One region of the Spirillospora sp. NPDC048823 genome, then DNA from elsewhere that is predicted to be linked to it. Evidence: predicted binding sites of a transcription regulator. Region 1 holds the regulator's gene; the other holds the start of a gene.
The links. Region 1 encodes HspR, which represses chaperone genes until heat shock. Its sites were predicted from a motif close to ANTTGAGTCNNNNNGACTCAANT; they were not measured.
Positions count from the first base shown of each region.

Region 2: a site for HspR is predicted at 10,193-10,215, ahead of lon (endopeptidase La). Genes of this name have one in related genera too.

Region 1 covers NZ_JBICUT010000004.1:142,251-156,881, forward strand. The annotation lists gene ACGFK0_RS11560 (alkaline phosphatase D family protein) at 1-1,087, opposite strand, end outside; gene ACGFK0_RS11565 (NAD-dependent epimerase/dehydratase family protein) at 1,161-2,144, opposite strand; gene ACGFK0_RS11570 (hypothetical protein) at 2,251-2,958, shown strand; gene clpB (ATP-dependent chaperone ClpB) at 3,007-5,604, opposite strand; gene ACGFK0_RS11580 (heat shock protein transcriptional repressor HspR) at 5,636-6,082, opposite strand; gene dnaJ (molecular chaperone DnaJ) at 6,088-7,266, opposite strand; gene grpE (nucleotide exchange factor GrpE) at 7,406-8,059, opposite strand; gene dnaK (molecular chaperone DnaK) at 8,053-9,918, opposite strand; gene ACGFK0_RS11600 (S8 family serine peptidase) at 10,246-13,614, shown strand; gene ACGFK0_RS11605 (RNA polymerase sigma factor) at 13,806-14,450, shown strand; gene ACGFK0_RS11610 (hypothetical protein) at 14,447-14,631, shown strand, end outside.
Region 2 covers NZ_JBICUT010000001.1:345,715-360,345, reverse strand. The annotation lists gene ACGFK0_RS01465 (LCP family protein) at 1-156, shown strand, start outside; gene ACGFK0_RS01460 (hypothetical protein) at 195-488, shown strand; gene ACGFK0_RS01455 (hypothetical protein) at 574-732, shown strand; gene ACGFK0_RS01450 (hypothetical protein) at 902-1,057, shown strand; gene ACGFK0_RS01445 (glutathione peroxidase) at 1,158-1,646, shown strand; gene ACGFK0_RS01440 (oxidoreductase) at 1,799-2,707, shown strand; gene ACGFK0_RS01435 (TetR/AcrR family transcriptional regulator) at 2,704-3,279, opposite strand; gene ACGFK0_RS01430 (Uma2 family endonuclease) at 3,404-3,886, shown strand; gene ACGFK0_RS01425 (methylated-DNA--[protein]-cysteine S-methyltransferase) at 3,901-4,443, opposite strand; gene ACGFK0_RS01420 (hypothetical protein) at 4,804-4,941, shown strand; gene ACGFK0_RS01415 (hypothetical protein) at 5,017-5,373, shown strand; gene ACGFK0_RS01410 (DUF3817 domain-containing protein) at 5,435-5,752, shown strand; gene ACGFK0_RS01405 (GNAT family N-acetyltransferase) at 5,830-6,753, shown strand; gene ACGFK0_RS01400 (MFS transporter) at 7,394-8,596, opposite strand; gene ACGFK0_RS01395 (Type 1 glutamine amidotransferase-like domain-containing protein) at 8,944-9,549, opposite strand; gene ACGFK0_RS01390 (hypothetical protein) at 9,561-10,064, opposite strand; gene lon (endopeptidase La) at 10,251-12,647, shown strand; gene ACGFK0_RS01380 (VanZ family protein) at 12,767-13,252, shown strand; gene ACGFK0_RS01375 (nitroreductase family deazaflavin-dependent oxidoreductase) at 13,302-14,631, opposite strand, start outside.

The sequences.
Region 1 (14,631 bases):
GGTGGATCGCCCTGGGCAGCAGGTAGGGGAGGGAACTCGCGATGAGGAGATGGTCCACGCCGCCCTGGCACTTGCCGTCCAGCCACTGGAACTCCTCGTCGTCGAGCATGCCGCGGCGGTCGGCGGTGAGGAGCCTGGAGCATCGGCTGTCGACGACGATCAGGCGGGTTCCGCCCCAGTCGTGCGCGTAGCTCCAGCGCGTGCTGGCCGGTTCCTTGTCGGCCTTCTCCGCGAGCTCGTCGAGGACGGCGCCCGCGTCGCCGGTGCTGTCGGACGCCGCCCGCACCGCCTTGAAGACGGCATCGGACGCGCGGTCCTGCGGCGACATGTTCCCGAGGTGCTGGTAGACCCAGTACGAGCCGATCCCGCCGGTGATGCGGGCCTTCCACCAGGGCTGCGACCACATCTCCTGGCGCCACGCATAGGAGGTGTTCCAGTCGTCCCTGATGTCGTGGTCATCGAAGATGGTGAAGGTCGGGACGGTGGACAGCAGCCACCGCACCGCCGGATCGTCGTGCCACGCCAGCTTGTAGAGGTGGGTGTACTCCTCGTAGTCGGCGACCTCGTCGATGGGCGGCTCTTCCGGTTCGCGGCGGCTCCCGATGAACTCGCGCATCTCGTCGGTCAGCTCGTCGGCGTAGATCTGGTCGCCGACCATGAGCAGGATGTCCGGCCAGGTGACCGAGTCGCCGCCCGCGCGGAGCCGGTCCGCGAACGCGGCGAGCGCGTCGTACCCGAACTGCTCGACGGTGCCCGGCGAGCGGCGGCAGGACCCGAACGAGATCCGCAGGGCGCCCTCCGGGTCGAGCGTCCTGATCCGGGACGGCGGGAACCCGGTGCCGGCTTCGGGCCAGACGGTCTCGCCGTCGGCCTGCACCTCGTAAGGGATCCGCGCGCCCGGCGCGAGCCCCTCGATCTCGACGAGCGCGTAGTGGTGGCCGTGCGCGGTGAACGTCCGGGCGTTCGCGTCCACGCCGTGCTCCTGGCTGACGACCCGAACCTCGCACGGACGGTCGGTCTCCACCCAGATCGTCGCGGTGTGGTGACTCACGTGCCGGAGATGGGGCCCCAGTACCAAAGCGGTCATGTGAGCCTCTCTAGCCGACCGGGGCCTGTCGCGTCCACTGAAGCGGCATCCGGGTTAGGGCAGAGCGGCCTCGTCAGGAGCGCAGGACCTTCGTTTCGGTCTCGGCGTTCAGGCCGACCACCGGGCGGTCGGGACGCTGCGGCGCCCGGCCTCCGATGGCTCGGAGCCACTCCCACGTGTCCGCGACCGTTTCCTGGACGGTTCTGCAGTGCAGGCCCGCGGAAACCGCTTTGGTCACGCTTGCGCGGTGCATCGTGTCGTACGCCTCGCCGGGTGGAATCCAGATCGGAAGGTCCGTCCAAGGCTGGATGCCCGCTTCAAGGATCTTTTCCGGGGACGTCCAGACGAGGTCGGCGTCAGAGCCCGTCGCCTGGATGCACGCTTCGAGCAACTCGCCCATCGTCGTGTGATCTGGTGGGCTGACGAGGTTGAACGCCCCGCCGGTTCCGTTTTCGATGGCGTCCAGGGTCCACTTGGCAAGGTCCCGGGCGTCGATGTACTGCAGACCCGCGTCGCGTGGGCCGGGCGCCAGAACCTCACCGCCCTGGGAGATCCGCGTCAGCCACCATGGCAGGCGCCCGATGTTCTCGTAGGGGCCGATGATGAGCCCGGCCCGCACCAGCAGCGCCCTGTCGCCGAACACGTCCGTCGCCGCGAGCTCTCCCCCGCGCTTGGCCGACGCGTAGTCGACCTCGCCGTCGTCGGGGGAGCCGTCCACCACGGCGGCGGTTTCGCCGAGCCCGGCCGGCGTGGGATAGCGGTAGACCGAACGGCTGGAGATGTAGGCGTACCGTGCGACCCGCCCGTCCAGGAGCCGCGCGGCGTCCCGTACGGCAGACGGTGCGCCCGACCAGGTGTCGACGACCGCGTCCCACTGCCCGCCGGCGAGGGCTTTGAGACCGTCCTCGGCGGTGCGGTCGCCGTGCAACGACACGACGCCCTGAGGCGGCTCGTGGCGGCCCCTGTGGAAGACGGTCACGTCCCATCCGCGGGCGACCGCGTCTTCGGTGACGGCTCGTCCGACGAACTCCGTCCCGCCCAGCATCAGAAGCTTCATGGGGAAGACTCTGCCTTCTGTACGTTCTGTACGGAACGGTTCCACGCTCACAGCAGAACCGGTCATCGGCCGACGGACGGGCGATGACCGGAGTAGCTTCCCGAACGTGACCGATTCGTTCGACCTTGTCCGGGATCTCCCGTCCGCGCTGCGCGACCGGTCGGCGGCCTGGACGTACATCCGGGGTTTCGCCGCGACCTGGCGCACACCGCTGACTCCGGAGGACGGGACGCCGGAAGCCGAACTGACGGCGGCCGAAGAACACCTCGGCATGCGCCTGCCCGCCGCCCTCCGCGAGGCGTACACGCTCTTCGGGCGCCGCGCCGACCTGCACAGCACCATGCACTCACTGCTGCGCCCGGACGAGTTCTACGTGGACGACCGCAAGGAAGCCCTGGTCTTCCGCGAAGAGAACCAGGGAGCCGCGTCGTGGGGCGTCCTCCTCACCGACCTGGACAAGGCCGACCCGCCCGTCCGCATGCGCCGGGACCTCCAGGACAAGGAGGCGGAGCGCTGGGAGGGCTGGCTGGACGCCTTCTCCGTGTCCTGCATCGAGATCGTCCTGTCCGAGGCACTCCAGGCGGACGAGCCCGTCTGCGACCACGGCGACTTCGAGGACGACGGCGAACTGGACCGCCGCTTCACCCGCCTGCCCTTCCCCGCCCACCCCGAAGGCGAGGACGGACAGGCCTTCTACGCCGGCCCGGGCGTGCTCCTCTGCGACGGCGGAGGCTGGCTCTCCGTCCGCACCCGCGACGAGGAGACCCTCGACCGCCTCCGCGACGACATCCCCGCCGACTGGCTCACCGCCTGACACGCGGGCACCCGCCGGCCCAGAAAGGGTGGCGGGCACACAGGCGCCCTACTTCGTGAGGTTCAGGCCGCGGGTGGGTTCGACGGTGAGGCGGTCGGCGGGCTCGTCGAGGTCGACGACCACCTCGTCGCCGTCGAGGACGCCGCCGGACAGGAGTTCGCGGGCGAGCTGGTCGCCGATCGCCGTCTGGACGAGGCGGCGCAGCGGGCGCGCCCCGTACAGCGGGTCGTAGCCGGTCATCGCCAGCCACTCGCGGGCCGCGTCGGTCACCTTCAGCGTGAGCTGCCGTTCCGCGAGACGCTCGGCCAGCTTGGCGACCTGCAGGTCCACGATCCGGGTCAGCTCGGCGGTGGACAGCGCGTCGAACAGGATCACGTCGTCCAGGCGGTTGAGGAACTCCGGCTTGAACGAGTTCCGGACGGCGTTCCAGACCGCCTCGCGCTTCGCGCCGTTCTCCAGCGTCGGGTCGACGAGGAACTGCGACCCGATGTTGGACGTCAGGATCAGGATCGCGTTGCGGAAGTCGACCGTGCGGCCCTGCCCGTCGGTGAGCCGGCCGTCGTCGAGGACCTGGAGGAGGATGTCGAACACCTCGGGGTGGGCCTTCTCCACCTCGTCCAGCAGCACCGCCGAGTACGGGCGGCGCCGGACGGCCTCGGTGAGCTGCCCACCCTCCTCGTAGCCGACGTACCCGGGCGGGGCGCCGACGAGCCGGGCGACGCTGTGCTTCTCGGAGTACTCGCTCATGTCGATGCGGGTCATCGCCCGCTCGTCGTCGAACAGGAACTCCGCGAGGGCCTTCGCCAGCTCCGTCTTGCCGACCCCGGTCGGGCCGAGGAACAGGAACGATCCGGTCGGGCGGTCCGGGTCGGAGATGCCGGCGCGGGCGCGGCGGACCGCGTCCGACACCGTGCGGACCGCGGCCGCCTGGCCGATCAGGCGCTTGCCGAGCTCGTCCTCCATGCGCAGCAGCTTCTCCGTCTCCCCTTCGAGGAGACGCCCGGCGGGGATGCCCGTCCAGGACGCGACCACGTCGGCGACGTCGTCCGGGCCGACCTCCTCCTTGACCATCGCGTCGCGGTTGTCGGCGGCCTCCGACGCCTCCTCCAGCTGCTTCTCCAGCTCCGGGATCTCGCCGTAGGTGAGCCGCGCGGACGTCTCCAGGTCGCCGTCGCGCTGGGCGCGCTCCGCCTCGCCGTGGAGCTGGTCGATCCGCTCCTTGATCTCACCGACGCGGTTCAGGCCGGCCTTCTCCTTGTCCCAGCGGGCGACGAGGCCGGTCAGATGCTCCTGCTTGTCCGCCAGGTCGGCGCGGAGCCGGTCGAGACGCTGCCGGGACGCCTCGTCGGTCTCCTTGGACAGGTTCATCTCCTCCATCTTGAGGCGGTCGACGGTGCGCTGGAGTTCGTCGATCTCCACCGGACGGGAGTCGATCTCCATGCGCAGCCGCGACGCGGCCTCGTCGACGAGGTCGATCGCCTTGTCCGGCAGGTACCGGGACGTGATGTAGCGGTCCGACAGCGCCGCCGCCGACACCAGCGCCGAGTCGTTGATCTGCACCTTGTGGTGGGCCTCGTAGCGGCCCTTCAACCCGCGCAGGATCGCGATCGTGTCCTCCACGGTCGGCTCGCCGACGAAGACCTGCTGGAACCGGCGCTCCAGCGCCGCGTCCTTCTCGATCCGCTCGCGGTACTCGTCCAGCGTCGTCGCGCCGATCATCCGCAGCTCGCCGCGGGCCAGCATCGGCTTCAGCATGTTGCCGGCGTCCATCGCGCCCTCGGCCGCGCCCGCGCCGACCATGGTGTGCAGCTCGTCGATGAACGTGACGATCCGCCCGTCGCTCTCCTTGATCTCGTTCAGGACGGCCTTCAGCCGCTCCTCGAACTCGCCGCGGTACTTCGCGCCCGCGACCATGGCGCTGAGGTCCAGCGAGACGAGCTTCTTGCCGCGCAGCGACTCGGGGACGTCCCCCGCGACGATGCGCTGCGCCAGGCCCTCCACGACGGCGGTCTTGCCGACGCCGGGCTCACCGATGAGCACCGGGTTGTTCTTCGTCCGCCGCGACAGCACCTGCACGACCCGGCGGATCTCCGAGTCCCGCCCGATCACCGGGTCGAGCCGGCCGTCGCGGGCCGCCGCCGTCAGGTCGACGCCGTACTTCTCCAGCGACTGGTAGGTGCCCTCGGGGTTCTCGGTGGTGACGCGGGCGTGGCCGCGCACCTTCTCGAACGCGTCCAGCAGCGCCTGCGGCGTCGCACCGAACTCCTTGAGCAGGCCCGCCGCCGGGCCCCCGTCCGCGGCGAGCCCGACCAGCAGATGCTCGGTCGAGACGTAGTCGTCCTCCAGTTGCTGGGCCCGGTTCGCCGCCGTGTTGACCGACCGCTGCAGCTGACCCGACAGGCGCGGCGTCGCCACCGTCGAGCCCTGCGCCTTCGGCTTCGCCGCGAGCTGCTCCTCGGCGCGGCGCCTGATCGCCTGCCAGTCCGCGCCGACGGCCTCCAGCAGCGGCACCGCCGTGCCGTCCGCCAGGGCGATCAGCGCGACCAGCAGATGCTGGGGCTCCACCTCGGGGTGCCCCTCGGCCGCGGCCCTCCGGACCGCGACCGACACCGCCTCCTGGCTCTTCTGCGTCAGCTTGTAGTCCATGTCCCAGACCCCCCGTCAACCACCTGATGTCCTAGTCCCGGTTCCGCTCGTGCCAGACCACGACGCTCGTGTGCCTGATGGGCACCAGGTCGGAGCCGGGGGTACCGCCCTGTTCACCGTGCCGCCGCTGCTGCGCCAGCCGCGCCGCGACGGAACGCGTCGATTCGAGTTCGTTGGCGAGGTCCTCCAGCGCCGCGTGCGCCTTGAGGAGCTCCTCGCGGAGCCGCACGTTGTCGCGCTGCAGCTCCAGGATGTGCTTGATGCCGGACAGGTTGATGCCCTCCTCCTGCGAGAGCCGCTGGATCTCGCGGAGCATCACGATGTCGCGCATCGAGTAGCGGCGGCCCCGTCCCGCCGTCCGGCCGGGAGACACCAGCCCCATCCGGTCATAGGTCCGCAGCGTCTGCGGATGCAGCCCGGACAGCTGCGCCGCCACCGAGATCACATAAACCGGTGTGTCATCGCCGAACGGATCCACCCAACTCACTCCTGTCGTGCCTGCTGGAGGAGGTCGGCGCGCAGGTCGTCGCCGGTGCCCGCGGCGCGGAGCCGGGCGAGGGCCTCGCGTGCCTGGTCGTCGAGCTTCTGAGGGACCTGGACGTCGACGGTGACGAGCAGGTCGCCCTTGGTGCCGTCGCGCCGGGGGGCGCCGCGGCCCTTGACGCGGAACGTGCGGCCGTTCGGCGTGGACTCGGGCAGGCGCAGCGTGACGGGCTGGCCCTGGAACGTCGGCACCCTGATCTCCGCGCCCAGCGCGGCCTCGGGGAACGTGACCGGGACGGTCAGCGTGAGGTTCTCGCCGGTGCGGCCGAACACCCGGTGCGGCTGCACCTTGATGTTGACGTAGAGGTCGCCTTGCGGGCCGCCGTTCTCGCCCGGCGCGCCCTTGCCCTTGAGCCGGATCTTCTGGCCGTCGGCGACGCCCGCCGGGATGCGCGCCTGGATGGTGCGGGTGCCGGTGGCGCGACCGCTGCCGTGGCAGATCGGGCACGGGTCGTCGACGACGAGGCCGCGGCCGTGGCAGTCCTTGCACGGCTCCTGGAAGCCGAAGTTCCCGAGGTTGCGGGTCTCGTGGCCGGTGCCCTCGCAGTTCGGGCACACCCGCGGCACGGTGCCGGCCTTGGCGCCGGTCCCGCGGCAGCCGTTGCAGGGGGCCTCGCTGGTCAGCTTGATCGGGACGGTCACGCCGTTCATCGCGCGTCCGAACGACAGCGTCACCTCGGTCTCGACGTCCGCGCCGCGGCGCGCACGCCGCGTCGTGCCCGTCGTGCGGGTGCCGCCGCCGCCCCGCCCGAACAGGCCGCCGAACAGGTCGCCGATGCGCTCCCCGGCGCCGCCCGCCTGCGTTCCGCCGCCGCTGCCGGGCTGCCCGAACAGGTCGCCGAAGTCGAAGGGGAAGCCGCCGCCCTGCTGGCCGCGGAAACCGCCCGGCATCGACCGGACCGCGTCGTACTCCTTGCGGCGCTTGTCGTCCGACAGGACGTCGTAGGCCTCGGAGACCTCCTTGAAACGGTCCTCGGCGTCGGTGTCGCCCTTGTTGGCGTCCGGATGGTACTTGCGCGCCAGCTTCCGGTAGGACTTCTTGATCTCCTCCTGGGAAGCCGTCTTCGCGACACCGAGGACCTTGTAGTAGTCCTTCTCCAGGTAGTCCTTGGTGCTCACGGCGCCCCGCCTTCTGCTATCGCCACTTGCCACATGTCTTCACGTGCCCCGGCGGCCCCGCCCCGGCCGTCGCGGCCGGGACGGGACACCGGGTCCTTCCGGGGGGCGACCCCCGGACCCCTCGGCGCCGGGCCGGGGGTCACTCGCCGTCGTCACCCGCCTCGTCGCCGGGCTCTCCGGCGGCGTCGGGCTCGGGATCGGCCACCGCGACGCGTGCGGCGCGCAGTATCCGCTCGCCGATGCGGTAACCGGGCTGGAGGACGTCCACGACACTCGTCTCGGTCACATCCGGGGAGAACGAATGCATGAGCGCCTCGTGCACGGTCGGGTCGAAGGGCTCACCCTTCTCGCCGTACCGCACCAGGCCGAGCTTGCCGGTGACCGCCTCCAGGCTCTCGGCGACGGACTTGAAGCCGCCGGTGAGCTCGTCGTGGTCACGGGCACGCCCGATGTCGTCCAGGACCGGGAGCAGTTCGGACAGGACCTGCCCGACGGCCTGCTCCCGGACCGCGACCCGGTCGCGGTCGACGCGCCTGCGGTAGTTGTCGTACTCGGCCTTCAGCCGCTGGAGGTCCGCGAGACGCTCCACCAGCTGTGTCTTCAACGAGGAGACCTCCTCGCCCGTAACCTCGGCGCCCCCGTTGGCCGGGGCCTCCGGGGCCGGTGGCCGCGCCGCCTGCGCGCCGGACTCACCGGTCCCCCGGACCTCCCCCGTTTCGGGATCGATGCGCCGCTTGTCGCGGATCACCGGGCCCTCCTTCTCCTCGCCCTCGTCGGGAGAGGACGTCACGATGCATCACCCTTCGGCTTGTCCTCGTCGACGATCTCGGCGTCGACGACCTCGTCGTCCTGCTGGTCGCCGCCCTGCGCGTCGGCCGTCGGGCCGGCGTCCTCGCCGCCCGGCTGCGCGCCCTCCGGGTTCTGCGCGTACATGGCCGCGCCCATCTTCTGGCTGACCTGCGCCAGCTTCTCGGCGCTGCCCTTGATCGCGTCGACGTCGGTGCCCTCCAGAGCCTTCTTGACCTCGGCGACCGCGTCGCTCACCTCGGTCTTCATCTCGTCGGGGACCTTCTCGTCGTTCTCCCGCAGGAACTTCTCGGTCGAGTACGCGAGGGTGTCGGCCTGGTTGCGGACCTCGGCCTCCTCGCGGCGCTTGCGGTCCTCCTCGGCGTAGTCCTCGGCGTCGCGCATCATCTTCTCGATGTCGTCCTTCGGCAGCGCGCTGCCGCCGGTGATGACCATCGACTGCTCGCGGCCGGTGCCCTGGTCCTTCGCGCTGACGTTCACGATGCCGTTGGCGTCGATGTCGAAGGTGACCTCGATCTGCGGGACGCCGCGCGGCGCCGGCGGCAGACCGGTGAGCTGGAAGGTGCCGAGCTTCTTGTTGTACGCGGCGATCTCGCGCTCGCCCTGGTAGACCTGGATCTCCACGGACGGCTGGTTGTCGTCGGCGGTGGTGAACGTCTCCGACCGCTTGGTCGGGATCGTGGTGTTCCGCTCGATGATCTTGGTGAAGATGCCGCCCTTGGTCTCGATGCCGAGGCTCAGCGGGGTCACGTCCAGCAGCAGGACGTCCTTGACCTCGCCCTTGAGCACGCCGGCCTGGAGGCTGGCGCCGATCGCGACGACCTCGTCGGGGTTGACGCCCTTGTTGGGCTCCTTGCCGCCGGTCAGCTCCTTGACCAGGTCCGACACCGCGGGCATCCGGGTCGAGCCGCCGACCAGGACGACCTGGTCGATCTTGTCGACGCCGATGCCGGCGTCCTTCAGCACCGAGTGGAACGGCGCCTTGGTCCGGTCGAGCAGGTCGGAGGTCATCCGCTGGAACTCGCCACGGGTGAGCTTCTCGTCCAGGTGCAGCGGGCCCTCGGCCGACGCGGTGATGTAGGGCAGGTTGATCTGCGTCTCGGACGAACCGGACAGCTCGATCTTCGCCTTCTCCGCGGCCTCACGCAGCCGCTGGAGGGCCATCTTGTCCTTGCCCAGGTCGACGCCGTTGGCGTTCTTGAACTTCTCGACCAGCCAGTCGACGACCTTCTGGTCCCAGTCGTCGCCGCCCAGGTGGTTGTCGCCGCTGGTGGCCTTGACCTCGACGACCCCGTCGCCGACCTCCAGCAGGGACACGTCGAACGTGCCGCCGCCCAGGTCGAAGACCAGGATGGTGGCCTCGTTCTCCTTCTCCAGGTGGTACGCCAGCGCGGCCGAGGTCGGCTCGTTGATGATGCGCAGGACGTTCAGGCCCGCGATCTGGCCGGCCTCCTTGGTGGCCTGCCGCTGGTGGTCGGAGAAGTAGGCGGGAACCGTGACGACCGCGTCGGTGACGGTCTCGCCCAGGTAGGCCTCCGCGTCGCGCTTCAGCTTCTGCAGCACGAACGCGCTCATCTGCTGCGGGTTGAAGTCCTTGTCGTCGATCTTGGTCTTCCAGTCGGTGCCCATCTCGCGCTTGACCGAACGGATCGTCCGGTCCACGTTGGTCACCGCCTGTCGCTTGGCGACCTCTCCGACCAGAACCTCACCGTTCTTGGCGAACGCGACGACGGACGGCGTGGTCCGCGACCCCTCCGCGTTCGCGATGACGGTGGGCTCGCCGCCCTCCAGAATCGCGACGACCGAGTTGGTCGTCCCGAGGTCGATGCCGACCGCACGTGCCATGTTCTCGTCCTCCGTCGTTTCCGGTGTACCGGTTCCGGTGTCTGCCGCAGTTCGGGTGTTCTGCCGCGGTTCCGGTTGTTATCGCGCCCCGGTCGCCCCCCGGGGTGCGGCCGGTTCGGTTGCTGTTCGCAAGGGTGCCCGGACCTCCCCATGTTGTCAAATGACTTGAGTCGACCGGACTCAACTTTGCTGACGTCTTCATTAACAGGACGTCTGAGCCAGGTATTCCAGTTCCCCATCTCCTGAAAGAAACCGGGATCCGTCGACACCTCCGCCGTGAAGTCGATCACCCACATCGGGTGATCACTTGTGAGGAGAGGAGACTCGATGACCCCCAGAAGCCGGAGCCGGGCACTGCTCGGCATCCTGCTGGCGGCGGGCGCGCTCACCGCGACGCCCGCGCCGGCCCAAGCCGACCCGCCGCCACCCCCCACGGGCGGCCTGCCCTCGGGCAAGGCATGGAAGGTCACCCTGCTGACCGGTGACGTGGTCCAGGTTCGGACGGTCGAGGGCAAGCCACCGATGGTCTCGGTGACCCCCGCACCAGGCCGCGAGAAGCGCTCGTTCCGCAAGGAGATCCGCCCGGACGGGCACGTCGTGGTCACTCCGCTCGACATCGCGCCGCTGGCCGGCCGGGTCATCGACCGCGAACTGTTCGACGTCACCGCCCTGATCTCGCAGGGCTACGACGACGCCCGCAGCAAGGACCTGCCCTTGATCGTCCAGCGCGACAAGGGCGTCCACGCCATGTCGGCGCTCGGCGGCGCCCTCGACAAGACGCGAGACCTGCCGAGCATCGACGCCGTCGCCGTCCGGCAGTCCAAGGACGACGCGCGCACCCTCGGCGACGCACTCGCCGGGATGCGCGGCCCGTCCGCCAAGGCCACGGGCGGCATCCGGCGCATCTGGCTGGACGGCAGGGTCAAGGCGAACTTCGCCCCCACCGCCCCCACCGCACGCCGGTTCGACCGGAACCTGCGCCAGGTCGGCGCCCCGAAGGCGTGGCGGGCCGGATACACCGGCAAGGGAGCGGAGGTCGCCGTTCTCGACACCGGCGTCGATGCCGGGCACCCGGACCTCAAGGGCCGCATCGCCGCGACGAAGAACTTCTCCGAATCGCCCGGCACCGCCGACCGCCTCGGCCACGGCACGCACGTCGCCGCGACGATCGCCGGGACCGGTGCCGCGTCGGGCGGCGAGCGCAAGGGCATGGCCCCGGACGCGGACCTGCTGATCGGCAAGGTCCTCGACGACCGGGGCTACGGCACCGATTCCGGCGTGATCGCCGGGATGCAGTGGGCCGCACCGCGCGCCGACGTCGTCAACATGAGCCTCGGCGGTTTCCCCACCGACGGCACCGACCCCCTTTCCGTGGCGCTGGACAACCTCACCGCCGAGCACGGCACGCTGTTCGTCGTGGCCGCGGGCAACGACGGTGCGATCCAGTCGGTCGGCGCGCCGGGCACGGCCAAGGCCGCGCTCACGGTCGGCGCGGTCGACGCCCACGACGCACTCGCGGAGTTCTCCAGCCGGGGCCCGGTCGGCCATACCGCCAAACCGGAGATCGTCGCACCCGGCGTCGAGATCGTCGCCGCGCGCGCCGAGGGCACCGCGCTGGGCACCCCGATCGGGGCGAACTACACGAAGATGTCCGGCACGTCGATGGCGGCACCGCACGTCGCCGGCGCCGCGGCGCTGCTCGCCGCGAAGCACCCCCGCTGGAAGCCCGCCCGGCTCAAGGCCGCCCTCGTCGGCACCGGCGACCCCGCCACCGGCGGTGACGCCTACGAGCGCGGGGCCGGACGGCTCGACGCCGGCGATGCCGCACGCGCCCCCGTCCTCACCGCCCAGAGCATCGTCGACCTCGGGACGTCGCAGTACCCGGACCACGGCGCCCTGTCCACGGAGCTCGGCTGGACGTCCAACGCCTCCCGCCCCGTCCACATGAGGCTGAGCGTCGAGGTCGTCGACCGGCAGGGCCGCACGGCGCACGGCGCGGCGAGCGTCCCCGCCCGGGTCGAGATCCCGGCGGGCGCCACCGCGTCCGCCGAACTGGAGATCGACGCCTCGAAGCTCGCCGGACGTCCCGGCCTGTACACGGCGGTCGTGACCGCGAAGGGCGCCGGCGCGACCCTCGAAACGCCGGTGACCTTCTACGTCGAACCCCCGACGCACACGCTCACCGTCAAGGCGACTCCCCTGCCCGGCACGGACGCCGCGGACCTGTACGCCTACGCGACCGTGACCCACCTGACCGACATCGTCGAGCTCTCCACGATCGTCGAAGTCCTGGACGGCACGACCGAGATCCGTGTCCCGGAAGGCCGGTATGCCGTCCTCGGGTCCGTCCAGCACGGCGGAACGGGCGGGAACGACTGGCGCTACGCCCTCGCCGGCACCCCCGAGGTCCTCGTCGACCATGACATGACCGTCACGCTCGACGGCGCGAAGGCCCGTCCGGCCACGGTGAGCGTCGAGGGCACCCGGACGAAGGCGCTCTCGAACTACGCGGCCGTCGTCCGCTCCACCAGGCAGGGCATCTGGACGATGCTCGTCACTTCCGGCGACGCCGAGACGTCACCCATGATGCTCCAGCCGATGGACGCCCCCGAGACCGGCGGGTTCCGGGCCTACACGGCACACCGGCTCAGCGGGCCCGAGGGGTTCTACGACGTGCTGCGTCCTCTGGGCGGCGGGATCCCCGCGGATCCGTCCCACGTCATCACCACCGCCGCCCAGGCGAGGATGGCCCGCGTCCACCAGCGGTTCGCCGCATTCGGCGGGAACGAGAGCGAACTCATCAGCGACAAGCGCTATGGGCTCACCCCCGAGGGCCTGCTGCTCTTCGATGGACTGGCGTCCGACACACCGGCCGGGACGACCCGTACGGATCACGTGTCGACCGGCGGAGGCGTCCGCTGGCTGGCCTGGGGGTCCCCGCAGGGCATTCCTGACGGATGGGTCGACCAGAGCACGTTCCTCGAACTCCGGCCGGGCCGGCGTGTCGAGCACACATGGGGACGTCAGCCGCTGCGCCCCGGCCCATACTCCGCCACCGGTGTCTCCCCGAGCATCTGCACGCCCGCCCCCACGACCCGCACGCGCGGCAACCTGCACGTCCAGCTGGTCGACCTGCAGACCCGTCCGGACGGGTTCGACTGCGGCGTGAACGGGATAAAGGGCAAGCTCACGCTGTTCGCCGGAGACGAGAAGCTCGGCGAGAAGGAGGGGCCGGCCGGCGACTTCCTCATCCCGTCCGGCCGCAGGGAGTACCGGCTGACGTACCGGAACGACGCGTCGGCGATCCTGCCGGTGTCGACCCGCACCTCCACGTCCTGGACGTTCCGCTCGCCCGCGCCGCGCGGGAATGAGAGCGTCCGCGTCCCGCTGCTGACCGTCGACTACGACCTCGGCCTCGACCTGCGCAATCAGCCGACGGGCAAGCCCGCCGTCCTGACGGTCGCGCGAGTCGCCGGCACCGGCGGCGCCAAGGTCACCGGCCTGCGCTTCTGGACGTCCCTGGACGATGGGAAGACCTGGCAGGCCGCCGCCGTGAAGCCGCTGGGCGAGGGCCGCTTCAGCGCGCCGCTCCCACCGGCGGCAGGCGGCCGGTCCGTGTCGGTCCGCGTCACGGCCGCCGACGCGGGCGGCAGCGGCATCGACCAGCAGATCATCCGGGCCTACCGCATCCGCTGATCCGAGGCGGTGCCGGATTCACCGCTCACCAGAGGTCTTCGCCCTTCCCGGGCTCCCTGCGGGAAGGGCGAAGGCGTTTCCGCGGGGAGGGGGGACGACGCCCGAGACCGCGCCGTCCGCCGTCCGCCGTCCGCCATGAGCAGGATGAGGCATGTGCGTGAAGGCGGAGCGGGGCATCGGTTGAGAACCGGGTGACCGAGCACTTCCCCCCCGACAGCGAGGATCACCTCATGGCCCATCCCGACCCACCGGATCCCGGTGCGGACGCGCCCGACGCGGTGGCGATCGTCCGCTCGCGGCGCGATCCCGCCGCGTTCGCGGAGATCTTCCACCGCCATTTCGCCGCGATCCACGGGTACGCGGCGCGGCGCCTCGGCGTGGACGCGGCGGACGACATCGCCGCCGAGACGTTCCTCACCGCGTTCCGCAAGCGCGGCCGTTTCGACCCGGAGCGCGGCACGGTCCGTCCCTGGCTGTACGGCATCGCGACCCGGCTGATCGGGCTGCACCGGCGTGCGGAGAGCCGCCGCTACCGGGCCCTCGCACGCACGCCCGCCGAGCACACCGAGGACGGCCACGAGGACGTCATCGCGGCGCGCGTCACCGCCGGCGGCGTGGGCGCCGACCTCGGGGACGCGCTGGCCCGCCTGCCGCGCGGGGACCGGGACGTCCTGCTGCTGATCGCGCTGGCCGACCTGTCCTACGAGGAGGTCGGGCAGGCACTCGGCCTGAAGACCGGCACGGTCGCGTCCCGGCTCCACCGTGCCCGCCGCCGCCTGAGGGAGTCGCTCGGCGGAGTCAACCCCACCCTGATCATTGAGGAGACGCCCGCGTGAACGACATCGACGCGAACGAGACGGACCGGATCCGGCGGCTGCTGCGCGAGCCGCCGCCCCCGTCGGCCGAGGCCGCGGCGAAGGCGCTGACCATGCTGGAGGCAGAGATGGCGCCGGGCGGGAAGCGCTTCAGGGCTTCCCGAGCGGGACGGCGGCGGTTCGGCTGGCGGCTCAAGGCCGG
Region 2 (14,631 bases), on a different contig from region 1:
GAGGACGGCGTCACGACCACCGTCCCGATCGGCGGCAACGGCAGCGCGGCGGGCGTCGGCTCGTACATCACCTGGGACAAGGCCAAGGCGTCCAAGCTCTTCGAGGCGCTCAAGCAGGACCAGCCGATCCCGCAGGACGTCATCCAGAAGAAGTGACGGGGACCGGTTCCCGTCCGCTTGGTTAGAGTCGGGGCATGGCCGATGTGACGCCGGACGGCGCCGAGCTGGAGGAGCTGCCGTCCAAGGAGCTGTATGAGCGTGCGATGAGCCTCGCGAAGGAGCGGCGCGACGTCGGTTTCCTGTGGGACCTGCTGCGCGCGATCCCCGCCGCGGCGGCGTCCATGGGGGAGGTCGGCCGCGCCGAGTTCGATCTGCTGCACGGCCTGTCGCTGCTGGAGGAGTTCACGCACGCGGGTGAGGGGGAGATGGCGGACGCGCTCCGGCCCTTCTACATCGACTACCTCACGGCGCACGCCAACGGGACCTGACCGGCTCTTTGCCCGTCGTTGCTCTCTGGTCGGCCATCACTGGGAAACACTCTCCGTAGTTAATTGACTGCAGAGGGTGGTTGAAGTGAACAAGAAGCACATGAAGATCGCCGCCATCGCCTTCGTGGTGTGGTACGTCATCAGCAGGCCCGAGGGAGCGGCGAGTCTCGTCAACAACGCCCTGAGCGGACTCGGCACCGCCGCCGAGTCGTTGTCGCAGTTCATGAGCGCCATCCCGGGCTGACGGGCGGCTCCCCGGCCCCGCATCCCCGGCGGTGCGGGGCTTTTCACGCGCGGCCAGCAAGCGGTTGCCTCCGCGTCACAGTAAAATCGCGCTTTGCGGGCAGACGCGCCTGGGCACAATTGGATCGGGTCAGTTGTGTCGCTGCGCTACAACCAGGGACGGCGTACGGATGAAGAAGAACCTCCGCTATGTGGCGATCGCGTTCGTCATCTTCTATTTGCTGAGCTCACCCACGGATGCTGCAGGGGTGGTCAACAACGCCTTCAGCCAGCTCGGCGAGGCGGGCAACCAGTTGGCCGCCTTCGTGAACGCCTTGGGCACGTGAGGATGCGCCGGCGGCGCGGGCCCGCGGGCCCGGCGGCGCCGGCGGGTGATCGAACGAGGACATGGCCGGCCACGGAGGGCGATCTCCTAGGATCGGCCCCATGTCTGTCTTCGACGTAGAAATCGACGGCCTGCGGGGCGGACCCGCAGACCTCGGCCAGTACCGGGGCAAAGCCGTGCTCATTGTCAACGTCGCCTCCAAGTGCGGCCTCACCCCGCAGTACTCCGGCCTGGAGCGGCTGCAGGAGAGGTACGCGGGACGCGGCTTCACCGTCCTCGGCGTCCCCTGCAACCAGTTCATGGGGCAGGAACCCGGCACCGCGGACGAGATCGCGGAGTTCTGCTCGGCGACCTACGGGGTCACGTTCCCGATGACCGAGAAGGTCGAGGTCAACGGCGACGGGCGGCACCCGCTGTACCAGGGGCTGGTCGGCGCGCCCGACGCCGAGGGCCACACCGGCGACATCCGCTGGAACTTCGAGAAGTTCCTGATCTCCCCCGACGGCACGGTCGCGGCCCGCTTCGCGCCGCAGGCCGAGCCCGAGGCGGACGAGGTCGTCGCCGCCATCGAAGAGAACCTGCCGGCCTGAGAGCGGACGCGCCCTCCGCGTCCGGAGGGCGCGCCCCGCGGCTGTGAATTGCGCCACACGGCGCATTCGCCGTCCGTTTTCGTGGACGCCCGGCTGCGCGGCGCGGCCGGGTCGTCTAGCTTGTGAAGTCGCGATATGACGTGGAGGTGCCCATGCGCGGATGGACGACCGGAGACATCCCCGATCTGCACGGCCGGCGGGCGATCGTCACCGGTGCCAACAGCGGCATCGGCTACCACACCGCTCTCCAGCTCGCCCGGCACGGCGCGTCCGTCGTGCTGGCCTGCCGCAGCGCCGAACGCGGCCAGGCCGCCTTCGACAGGGTGAAGGCCGCCGCGCCGGACGCCGACCTCGTCCTCGGCTCACTGGACCTCGCCGACCTGGCGTCGGTCCGGGAGTTCGCGGCCCGGTACGGCGACGCGCCCGTCGACATCCTGGTCAACAACGCCGGCGTCATGGCCATCCCGCGCCGCTCCACCGCCGACGGCTTCGAGATGCAGTTCGGCACCAACCATCTCGGCCACTTCGCCCTCACCGGCCTCCTGCTGCCCGCGCTGCGGTCGGCCCCGTCCCCCCGCGTGGTCACGCTCACCTCGGCGTTCGCCTGGTCCGGCCGGCTGAACTTCGACGACCTGCAGGGCGAGCGCCGCTACCGCAAGTGGTCCGCCTACGGCCAGGCCAAGCTCGCCAACCTGATCTTCGCCCGGGAGCTGGACCGCCGCGTCCCCGAGGTGACGAGCGTCGCCGCCCACCCCGGCTACGCCGCCACCAACCTCCAGCAGACCGGCCCCAGGATGCAGGGCAGCCCTCTGATGGAGAGGGCCGCCGGCCTGGGCAACGCGGTGATGGCCCAGTCCGCCGCCGCGGGCGCCCTGCCGTCCCTCTACGCCGCCACCGCCCCGGACGTCCACGGCGGCGCCTGCTACGGCCCGCGCCTGCTCCAGTACCGCGGCGCCCCGACCGAAGTGGTCACGCCTCCGCGGGCGAACCGTCCCGCCCAGGCCGAACGCCTCTGGGAGATCTCCGAAACGCTCACCGACGTCACCTACGAGAAGGCCTAGCGAAGCCCCGCGGTGGCCTGGGCCAGCGTCGCAGCGATGACGGTCCCGGCGTCCGACGGCGCACGCTGCGCGAGGCGCGCGGCCGTATCGACCAGCCCCTGGATCAGCTCCGCCCGCAGCGCCGGCTCGGCGACGCCGCCGTCCTCCAAGGCGGTGACGAGCGGACGCAGCAGCATCGCGTGCCCCACCCGGATGCGCTCAAGGGCCGGTTCGGCCAGCGCATGCTCGGCCAAGGCGACCGCGGCGGCATGCCGCCCGTCGGTCATGACGCCGAGCTGAACCCGGATGTAGGCCTCGACCTTGCCGTCCAGATCACCGGGACCGGTCAGCGCGTCCTCGACGAGGGACGCCCACCGGGGCAGTTCCTCCTCGACGATCGCGGCGACGAGATCGTCCTTCGACCGGAAGTACTCGTACAGGGCCGGCCGCGACAGCCCGACCCGCCTCGCCAGCGCCGCGAGCGACAGCGCCTCGATGCCCTCCTCCGCCACGAGCGCCCGCGCGGCGTCCAGCAGCGTCCGCAACTGCCGCGCCCGATGCGCCGCGACGGTCGCCTCACTGATCCTCGGCACGCCCCCCATCCTACGATTCCCGACTATCCGTAGGTAAGTTTCGACTCCCGGCGCATCTGGCTGACAGATCCTCTAGAGTCCGGGTCTCTCGACGTAACCGAGCGAACGCCCAGTGTGATCGCCTGTGGATCACACCCACATGACAGCGATTAGCCATCAGCTCTGTACGGGGCGTCTGGCGCGCATCCTGATCGCCGCCGCACCGGAAGACTTCGACATCACCGAGGGTGCCAACGTCCCGTGTGCGGGGGAGGGGGCGACCCCGGACGTGGTGCTCGGCAACGCCGAGGCCATGCAGGCCGCTACCGTGGCATTGGATCCCGGCGAGATACATCTCGTGGCCGAGGTGGTCAGCCCGGGAAAGCGGAATCGCATGCGGGACTTCACCGACAAGCCCCGCATGTATGCGGCCGCAGGGATTCCCACGTTTCTGCGGGTCGAGCTGATCGGTGAGGGGGCGCCCTGCGTCGAGGTGCTCGTGCTCAAGGGCGCCGAGTACGTGCAGGCCGACCGGGTGTGCGCGGGCCGGACTCTGCGGCTGTCGGAGCCGTTCGAGGTCTCGTTCGACCCGGCGATTCTCGTGGGACCGCGCCGGCCCGGCGTCTGAAGGCGCCGTGGGGCTCAGGGGGCGCGGGTGAGGTCCCAGTCGAGGGTGGCGGGGAGTGCGCCCTCCAGGGTGAGGAGCCAGCGTTTGACCTCGACGCCGGAGCCGCCGCTGTAGCCGCCCAGGCCGTTCGAGGCGACGACGCGGTGGCAGGGGACGATCAGCGGAATCGGGTTGCTCCCCATCACCTGGCCGATGACCTGCGCGTGGACGCCGGTGCCGCTGCGGTCGCCGAGGCCGCCGTAGGTGATGACCTGCCCGTACGGGACGGAGTCGTGCAGCGTCGACAGGACCTGCCGCTGGACGTCGGACGTGAGCCGCCAGTCGATCGGGACCTCGAACCGCTTCAGGTCGCCGGCGAAGTAGTCGCGGAGGGCCGACAGGGCCGGGGCCGGGCGGCCCGGAGCGTCCACGACGGGCAGGCCGGTCGCCTTGGCCGTGCGGGCACGGGCGGCGGGGGTGTCATGAAAGTGCAGGGAGACGACTCCCGTCTCGGTCTCGGCGATGAGCAGGCGGCCGAGCACGGTGTCGACCGTGCCGAACGCGAGGGTCTCGGTCATCGTGCGGCGCTCCTTCCGGAGTGTTCAGCGTCCCATGCGGATCCGTCATCTTCTTCAACACCGCTGCGGCTCCTCACGTTGCGTGGGTGCGGTGGAGCCGGGCGGACTCCTTGACCAGGCGGCTCGAGCCGCCCCGGGACGCCACGTCCGCGACGGCCGGGATCGTGCCCCTGGCACCGGTGGTCTCGGCGACGCGGGTGGCCGCGCTCGCCGCGACCGACCCGCTGCGTCACCACCTCGACCCTGAGACCGTCACCGCGCCCGGACGCGCCCTGATCGCCGGCCTGGGATCCCCGGGTTCGGGCACACCGTCTACAAGTCGGGCGATGGGCGGCGACCCTGGGTGCGGTCGCGGGCCTCGTGCCGGGTGCGGGGGAGGCGGTCTTCGCCGTCGCGCGCACCGCAGGGTGGCTCGCGCACGCGCTGGAGGAGTACGGCCGGGGCGGCCCGCTGCGTCCCCGCGCCGTCTTCACCGGGCCGCCGATTCCCGCCGGGTGACCGGCGCGCGGGCCGTCCATGCGCCCGGACGGGGTCGTGGCCGCACTCCACCGGGCCGAGGGTAGGCTCGGGGGTGTGCGACGGTTCCTCACCCCAGGCTGGCTCGGGCTGCACCTGATCGCGATCGTGTTGTGCGGCGCGTTCCTCGGCTTCGGCTGGTGGCAGTACGACCGCGCCCAGAGCGGCAACGACCGCAGTTGGGCCTACACCTTCGAGTGGCCGATCTTCGCGCTCTTCGTGGTCGTGATGTGGGTCAAGATGATCCGCGACGAGCGATCGGGCGCCGCCCCGGCGCCCGCGGTGATCGAGGAGCCCGCGGAGGCGGAGATCACGCGGCGGATCATCCGGCAGCAGGAGGACGAGGATCCCGCCCTCGCCGCCTACAACCGCTACCTCGCGCGGCTGAACTCCGAGAGCGGCGGACGCCGCTGACCCGTCCGCACGGGCCGCCCGTGCGGGCCGTCGACGAAAGGTGTGATCTGTGGAAGGCGCGGTGACCAGGTACCGGATCCTGGCGCTGGTGGTCGGCACGCTGCTGGTGCTGCTGACGATCGGCATGGTCCTGAAGTACGGGCCGACCGACATGCCGGAGATGGTGGCCGTCGTTTCGCCGATCCACGGCTTCTTCTACATGGTCTACCTCGCGGTCGCGTACGACCTGTGGCGGCGCACCGGCTGGCCGCTGAACAGGATGGCGGTGATCGTGCTCGGCGGCATCGTCCCGCTGATGACGTTCTTCGTCGAGCGCCGGATCGTGCAGGACGCGCGGGAGCTGGGCGGCGCGAAGGCCGAGGCCGAGGCGAGCGCCTGACGGCCGTTCCTCAAGGGACTGGATGACCGCCGCCGGGTCGACTAATGTTTGACTGAGTCAAACATTGGGAGGTGGGCATGGCGGTGACCGACGGGGACATCGGCACGGTCCGGTCGTTCAACCGGTTCTACACCGGGGTGATCGGCGTGCTCGGCGAAGGCCTCGTCCAGACGCCGTACTCCCTCACCGAGGCCCGGGTGATCTTCGAGCTGGCCCAGCGGGACGACACCGAGGTCCTCGCCCTGCGCCGCGCCCTCGACCTCGACGCCGGCTATCTCAGCCGGATGCTGGCCCGCTTCGAGGCCGACGGGCTGGTCGGGCGCGAACGTGCGCCCGGCGACGCGCGCCGGCAGATCGTCCGGCTCACGCCGCGGGGCCGCGAGGTGTTCGCCATGCTCGACGAGCGGTCCGTCGCCGAGATCCGCGCGCTGCTGGACGGGCTGCCCGCCGATGACCGGCGCCGCCTCCTGGCCGCGATGCGCTCCGTCCACGGCATCCTCGGCGACCGCCCGCGCGGGGACGGCTTCGTCCTGCGCCCGCTGCGCCCCGGCGACCTCGGCTGGATCGTGGAGCGCAACGGCGCCCTCTACGACCGGGAATGCGGCTGGGACCGCACCTACGAGGCCCTCGTCGCCGAGGTCGTCGCCGATTACGTGCAGAACCATGATCCGGAACGGGAGAACGCCTGGATCGCCGAATCCGGCGGCATGCGGGTGGGCGGCGTCTTCTGCGTCCGCAGCGCCGGCGACGTCGCGCAGCTCCGGCTGCTGCACGTCGAGCCGGATGCCCGCGCGATGGGCATCGGGGCGGCGCTGGTCGGCGAGTGCGTCCGCTTCGCGGCCGAAGCCGGATACTCCGAGATCATGCTGTGGACGACGGCGCTGCAGCGTCCGGCGCACCGCCTCTACGAACGGGCCGGATTCGTCCTGGACGAGGAGGAGCCCCCGGTCGAACGCTTCGGGGACGTCGTCCACGGGCAGGTCTGGCGCAGGAAACTGTGAACCGGGCCCGCGGGGGCGTGACGCCTCCACGGGCCCGGCTCCGCAGCGATCCCTGACTGCGTCGGCGGCCGGGACGGGGGTCGGACGGAGGTTCCGGCCGCCTGTGTTCACCGGCGTTGCGCCGGTTCGGCTCAGGACTGGTTCCCACCTCCCTTCCGCTCCGGCCGGCCGGGGGACCCGTCCGGCGCTCGGGGGAGGGCGCCGCCACGGCGCCCCGGTGACGGCGGCCGGGCCGGCGGCACGGCTCGGGTGATGCCGCCGGCCCGGCTCGTGGGGGACGCCGGTGCCGCGGGGGCGTGCGGCACCGGGGTCCGGGGATGGTCGAAGGGCCCGGCTGGTCCGGTACGGCCGAGGACCCGAGGTGTATCGCCGCCCGCCCCGCCCGCGGCACCCGTTGGGGGACGGTGCCGGCCGCGGTGGAGCGCGCCGCGATCGCCCTCGGCCGTACGGGCCGGGCCGCGCGGGGACGGGGGCGCGGGGACGACGCGGGTCTCACGCTCCGTGCGGTGCATCCCGGTCCCTCCCGTTTCCCGACCTGGGGCTTTGCCGCCCCGAGGCCTTCTCGCTCACTCTGTGTCACGAACCTGATGCGTTAGGTACCCGCGCGTCATGCGCACGTAAACCGGCCCGCCGCAAAGAATCATGATCGCGAAGCGGACTTTGCCTCCGCATTGCCCGGCACCCGCTCCGCCGCGGCGGGGCGGCGGCGCAGGACATGGCGGGCCAGGGCGAGGACGGCCAGGAACGCCACGAGCGCGCAGACGCCCGTCCAGCCGTACCGGGAGTAGCCCGCGGCCCCCAGCCAGGAACCGGTGCTCCCGCCCAGGAAGGAGCAGGTCATGTAGGCCGTGTTGAGCCTGCTCCGGGCCTCCGGCCGCAATGCGAAGATCCGGGACTGGTTCGCGACCATGCCGGACTGCATCGCGACGTCCAGCAGGAGTGTCCCCGCGGCGAGCGCCACCAGCCCGGACCGCCCGCCCGCGGCGCCGGCCGCGAGCACCCCGGCGGCCGCGATCGTCCCGAGGATGGCGACGAGGCCGACCGGATCGGAGCCCCGCCGGTCGACCTGCCGTCCGGCGATGGGCGTGGCGATCATGGTGCCCGCGCTGACCAGGGCCAGCACCCCCACGGCCTGCGCCCCGAACCCGTAGACGGGCCCGGTGAGCAGGAGCGCGACGCCCGTCCAGACGGCCTGGAACCCGCCGAAGATCGTCGCCTGGTAGAAGCACGTCCGCCGCAACTCCGGCTCACGCCGCAGCAGCCGCAGCGGCTCGGCCAGCAGCGCGGGATACGACTGCTTCGACGGCGGGACGGTCGCGGGCAGCGCGAACGCCAGCGCCGCCGCCAGGCACAGGGCGACCGCGGCGGAGACCAGGTACGGTGCCCGCCAGCCGAGCCACTCGCCGATCATCCCGCCGAACGTGCGGGCCAGCAGGATGCCGCCGATCGACCCCGACAGCAGCGTCCCCATGACCGCGCCGCGCCGGTCGTCGGCCACCAGCCCGGCCGCCATCGGCGCGATGACCTGCGCGACCACGGTCGTGATCCCGACGAGGGCACTGGCGCCGGCCAGCGCAGGCAGCCCGGGGGCGCCCGCCGCGCCCAGCAGCCCGATCCCGGTGACGACGAGCATCACCACGATCAGCGGCCGGTGCGGGAACCGGTCCCCGAGCGGCACCAGCAGGAAGTTCCCCGCGGCGTACCCGAACTGCGCCGCGGTCACCACCAGCGCGGCCGTTCCCGGCGACACGTCCAGGCCGGACGCGACCAGCGGGCTGACCGCCTGCGGAAAGTAGATGTTCCCCACGGCGACGCCGCAGGTCAGAGCAAGTAGGAAGATCACCCGACGGCTGAGGCCAACGGGTTGCGAGGCATGCGAGGACACGGATGCTCCATCGATTCGACGCGGCAGGATCGAGGCGGCGGGGGAGAACCCCCGCGCGGGACTCGCCTCGGCGTCGAGGAGCGCGGTGCCGGCTAGGCCGTGGTGCGCTCCGCCGCCGAGGCGCCGGTCGTGGACTTGCCGAGACCCGTGTACACGATCTGCCTCCAGAACCGGAGCCGGAACATCACGCCGAAGATCGCATACCCCCCGTTACCACCGCAACCCCCTTTCAATCTTGGCGTCGTACCGCGCCTGCGTCTCCTGCCGGCTGGCGCAAGGGTGTCACGGAAGCCGCGCGGTGAGTCTCAGGGTGATTCCTGGATCTTCCAGGAGCTGCCGTGGACCGTGACGGCCTGGTCGTCGTTGATCGAGATGAAGCGGGCCTGACGGCCGTGCCGGCGGTCGTGGCGGTCGGCGTTGCCGCGGTTGCGGTGCGGTAGCACCGTGAACGGGACGAGGCCCAGGCCGGTGGTCGAGGCGACCTGACCGGGGTCTTCGACGTCGCGGAAGAAGCGGAGGTCGGGTCCTGCGAGTGCGGCTCCGGCGGAGATGCCGACGTAGGCCGTTCGTCCGCTGGTGACGGCCCGGCGGACGGTCCGGTCCACGTGAGTGCGGTGCACGTGCTGCAGAAGGAAGATCGCATAGCCGCCGGTGACGAAGACCAGATCGGCTGAGCGGAGAGCGCGTTCGACGGCGGATGGATCAGCGTGCTCCACGTCGAGGCGATCGACCGTCATACCCTCGTTGTGCAGCAGTCGCGCCCCCGCTTCGACGAACGGTGCCGACCGCAGCGGGTTGGCGGCGGTGGGGATGAGCGTGGCCCGGGTGGGAGGTGTGGGGAGCGACCTGATCCAGCCCGGTAGGGCGCCGAGCCCGGCCGACCCCAGGAACAGGTGTTGGTGTTCATTCACTGTGATCTTGTTCAGGCTTGGTTTGTGGTTTTGGTGAGGTGTCCTGGTTCGAAGCGCAGACTCGTCCTCAGGAGCGCTGTGCGGTTGCGGATGTCGATGCCGCCTGCGGCGTCGAAGTCGAGGTAGGTGTGCAGTGCGGCGGTGATGTGGTCGGGGGTGGCTCGGCCGAACTCGATGCGGGTGACGTCGACTGGGCAGTGAGCGGCGATGAGATAGATCGAGCCATCGATGTGGCCCTCCTCGTGCCTGGCCGGGAAGGTGAAGACGCGCCGGCTCAGTGAGGCCGGGTTGGTGGCCGGCAACTGGATGTGGTCCAGCGAAATCTCGGTCGTGACGAGTTCCGGTCCGCTGGCACCCGGCCGGAAGGTGGCGGGTTCGTACTCGTCGTCGGCGGAGAAGGGCGTGAGCGGGATGGTGATGCTCCAGGTTCCGGCGACCGGATGGTCGAGTCCGGCTGGCCAGTAGGAGATGGTCCCGGGCGTGGGCGTGAGGAACTCGTCGGTCAGGTCGATCATCAGGGAAGTGTGTCAAGGGCGGCCGCGGACGCGCGATCCCGGCTCGTCGCACGTGGACGGCGGGACGCCCCGGTGGATGTGATCGCTGAGAGCGAACGTTGCTGAGGAAACAAAATGCTGCTCCGTTTTCTTGAGTGTGGATGACTCAACTTGCCGTTGGGTCGACGTACGGACTTGGAGCTGAGCATGAGCGAGACCCTGACGCTGCCGGTGCTGCCCCTGGACGACGGGGCCGTTCTGCCGGGCATGGTGGTGCCCCTGGACCTGTCCGAGAGCGGTGAGGTCCGGGCGGCCATCGAGGCCGCGCGGGCGGCGGCCCAGTCCAAGGGGCCGGGCATCCGGTCGGTGAGCAAGCCGCGGGTGCTGCTGGTGCCCAGGCTGAACGGGCAGTACGCCGGCATCGGGACGCTGGGCGTCGTCGAGCAGGAGGGGCGGCTGCCCGGCGGTGAGCCGGGCGCGGTCGTCCGGGGCGTGCAGCGGGTGCGGATCGGGACCGGGACGACCGGGCCGGGCGCGGCGCTGTGGGTCGAGGGCACCGCGATCGAGGCGCCGCCCGCGTCCGGGCGGGCGCAGGAGCTGGCGAAGGAGTACAAGAGCCTGGTCAGCGCGATCCTGCAGAAGCGGGGCGCGTGGCAGGTCGTGGACGTGGTGCAGCAGATCGACGACCCGTCCACCCTGGCCGACAACGCCGGCTACGCGCCGTACCTGTCGGACGAGCAGAAGATCGAGGTCCTGGAGACCCCGGACGTGGTGGAGCGGCTCACCCTGGTGATCGGGTGGGCGCGGGACCATCTGGCCGAGCTGGACGTGGCGGAGACGATCCGCAAGGACGTCCAGGAGGGCATGGAGAAGACGCAGCGGGAGTTCCTGCTGCGCCAGCAGCAGGAGGCCATCCGCAAGGAGCTGGCCGAGCTGAACGGCGACCCCGCCGACGAGGAGGACGACTACCGGGCCCGGATCGAGGCGGCGAACCTGCCTGAGAAGGTGCGCGAGGCGGCGCTGAAGGAGGTCGACAAGCTGGAGCGGTCGTCGGACGCCTCGCCCGAGGGCGGCTGGATCCGCACCTGGCTCGACACCGTTCTCGACATTCCGTGGAACGACCGGACCGAGGACGCCTACGACATCGCGGGCGCGCGGGAGATCCTGGACGCCGACCACGCCGGGCTCGATGACGTGAAGGAGCGCATCATCGAGTACCTGGCCGTGCGCAAGCGGCGTGAGGACCGGGGCCTCGGCGTCGTGGGCGGCCGCAGGAGCGGTGCGGTTCTGGCCCTGACCGGCCCTCCCGGCGTCGGTAAGACGTCCCTTGGCGAGTCGGTCGCGCGGGCCATGGGACGCGAGTTCGTCCGGGTCGCCCTGGGCGGAGTCAGGGACGAGGCCGAAATCCGCGGCCACCGCCGTACGTACGTGGGCGCGCTTCCGGGACGGATCGTCCGCGCCATCCGCGAGGCCGGTTCGATGAACCCGGTCGTCCTGCTGGACGAGGTCGACAAGGTCGGCGCCGACTACCGGGGCGACCCGACGGCGGCGCTGCTGGAGGTTCTGGATCCCGAGCAGAACCACACGTTCAGGGACCACTACCTGGAGGTGGAGCTCGACCTGAGCGACGTGCTCTTCCTCGCCACCGCGAACGTGGTGGAGGCGATCCCCGCGCCGCTGCTCGACCGGATGGAGCTCGTCGAGCTGGACGGCTACACCGAGCACGAGAAGGTCACGATCGCCCGCGACCACCTGCTGCCGCGCCAGCTCGACAAGGCGGGGCTGGAGGCGTCCGAGGTGGGCTTCGGCGACGACGCGCTGCGGCTGCTGGCGGCCGAGTACACCCGGGAGGCGGGCGTCCGGTCGCTGGACCGGTCGATCGCGCGGGTGCTCCGGAAGGTCGCCGCGAACGTGGCGATGGAGAAGGCGGACCTGCCGGTCTCGATCGGTGCGGACGACCTCAGGGACTATCTGGGTCGGCCCAGGTACACGCCGGAGGTCGAGCTGAGCCGGAACGAGCGGCGGACGGGCGTGCCGGGCGTCGCGACGGGCCTGGCGGTCACCGGCGCGGGCGGCGACGTCCTCTACATCGAGGCGTCGCTGGCCGACAAGGAGACCGGCGACACGGGCGTGACGCTCACCGGGCAGCTCGGCGACGTGATGAAGGAGTCGGCGCGGATCGCGCTCAGCTACCTGCGTTCGCGCGGCGCCGAGCTGGAACTGCCGGTCGGCGACCTGAAGGACCGCGGCGTGCACGTCCACGTGCCCGCCGGTGCGATCCCGAAGGACGGGCCGAGCGCGGGCATCACGATGACGACGGCGCTGGCGTCGCTGCTGTCGGGGCGGCCGGTCCGCTCGGACGTGGCGATGACCGGTGAGGTGTCGCTGACCGGGCGGGTGCTGCCGATCGGCGGCCTGAAGCAGAAGCTGCTGGCCGCGTCCCGGCTCGGCATCACCACCGCGATCGTCCCGAAGCGCAACGAGCCGGACCTTGAGGACGTTCCGGCCGAGGTGCTGGAGAACCTGACGGTCTTCGCCGTGAGCGACGTCCGCGAAGTGCTGGACCTGGCCCTGGAGCCGGCCACCACGCCGGTGGCGGTCTGACGCACGGAACGCCCGCGCCGGGCTCGTCCCGGCGCGGGCGTTCGACGTCAACCCGAGTTTCGGTCCTGCCGTATCACCGGTCGTGCATGGGCGGCGACGGGCGGGGGACCATGCGCCGGGTGTTGACGGAGATGTGGCAGCCCGCAGCGAAGGGCAAGAAGGTCCCCTGGTACGTGATCGCTCTGCGCGTGGTCGTTGTGGCCATCGCGTTGGGCGCGCTCGGCGTCTTTTTCCTCTTCGCTTTCAAGTTGACGTTGACGCCCGTCCAGGACAACGGCCAGGCGGGCGGGAACACCGATCCCGGCCGCTCGCTCCGCTTCTACCTGGACCGTCCCACCAAGGAGGCATTCCTCCAGATAGGCGGCAACCTCGCGCTTCTCGCGCCCTTGGGCGTGCTTCTTCCGATCGTCTGGACGACCCTCCGCGGCCCGATCCGCCTGGCACTCCTCGCCGGCATGTTCTCCTTCGCCATCGAGATGGTGCAGGGAGCCCTCGTCATGGGCCGCGCCTTCGACGTCGACGACGTCATCCTCAACGTCACCGGCGTCGTGATCGCCTATCTCCTCCTGGGCCGCCGCCTCTCCAAGGGCGTCCGCGGCGACTGAGACGACGGGGCGAACCGCCCGCCGGCGCTCGGCGAGGGGGACGCAGGGGTCAGCGGGGGGTCAGGCGGAAGACGCGCAGCTGGCGGGTGGTGCGTTCCACGTACTGGTCGTAGACGGGCCAGACGGCGGTCAGCCGGGGCCAGATCTCGGTGCGTTCGGCGTCGTCCAGAAGGCGGGCGGTGACGGGGACGGAACGGCCCTGGAAGCTGACCTCGGCCTCCGGGTTCTTAAGGAGGTTGCCGGTCCACGCGGGGTGCTTCTCGCGGCCGAAGTTGGAGCCGACGACGACGAAGCCGCCGTCGTCGCCGGGCAGGCACGCGAGCGGCGTGCGGCGGGGGAGGCCGCTGACCGCGCCGGTCGTGGTCAGCACGATGCTCGGGACGAGGAGCTGACCGAGGAGGAGGCGGCCGCCGGTCGCCTTGTGCAGAGCCCGGTCGACGGGCGGGACGACCTTGGGCCCCACCCTGGAGAACCATTCGGCGCCGGAGACCCGCTGGAAGACCGGTCCGAAGGTGCGCTGGATGAGTGTCGGCATCGGTTTCTCCTTGGGGGCGAGCCGTCCGGCCCGGTGGGGTTTCAGATGGCCGGTCTCGGCCAGCCATCGGAGGCCGTCGGCGACCGTTTCCTCGACCGGGCGCAGGGTGAGGTTCAGCGCGTCCAGGAGGGGACGGTCGTCGGTGGGGACGAGGGTGACCATGAACTCGGCGGCGTCGCGGGTGAGCGGGTAGTCGAAGCGGCGGACCCGCTTGGCCGCGTCCAGCGCCGAGCCGAGGCCCAGCATGATGCGGCTCGGGACGGGCACGCGGCGGCACTTCACGCCGGTGAGCCGGTCGCAGAGGTCCGCGTACTGCGGCCAGGTCAGGTAGTGGCCGCCGAGCACCCAGCGGCTCGGCGGCTGCGCGGCCTGCACGGAACGTGCCAGCGCCTCGCCGAGGTCGCGGACGTCGATCACGGAGACGCCGCCGCCCGGAAGCGGCCAGACCTTGCCGAGCGCGGCGGCGAGCCCTTCCATCAGCGCGTCCAGGGTGGGCTGGTTCGGGCCGAACACGCCGCCCGGGTAGACGATCGTGACCGGCGCGCCGTCCGACTGGAGTCCGCGCACGTACTCCTCGGCGGCCAGCTTCGACCTGCCGTAACCGGTGCGGGGGCTCGCGAGGGAGCCGTTCGCGGTGATGACCGGGGCGGACGGCGGGACGAACACGCCGATCGTCGACACGTGGATCACCGGGTCGAGTCCGCGGGCGACGGCTCCGCCGACCACGTTGCGGGTGCCCCGGACGTTGACGTCGACCAGGTCGCCGGCGGAGCCGGTCACGCCGATCGCGGCGGCGGCGTGGATCGCGGCGTCGGTGCCGTCGAGTGCCCCGGCCACGGCGTCC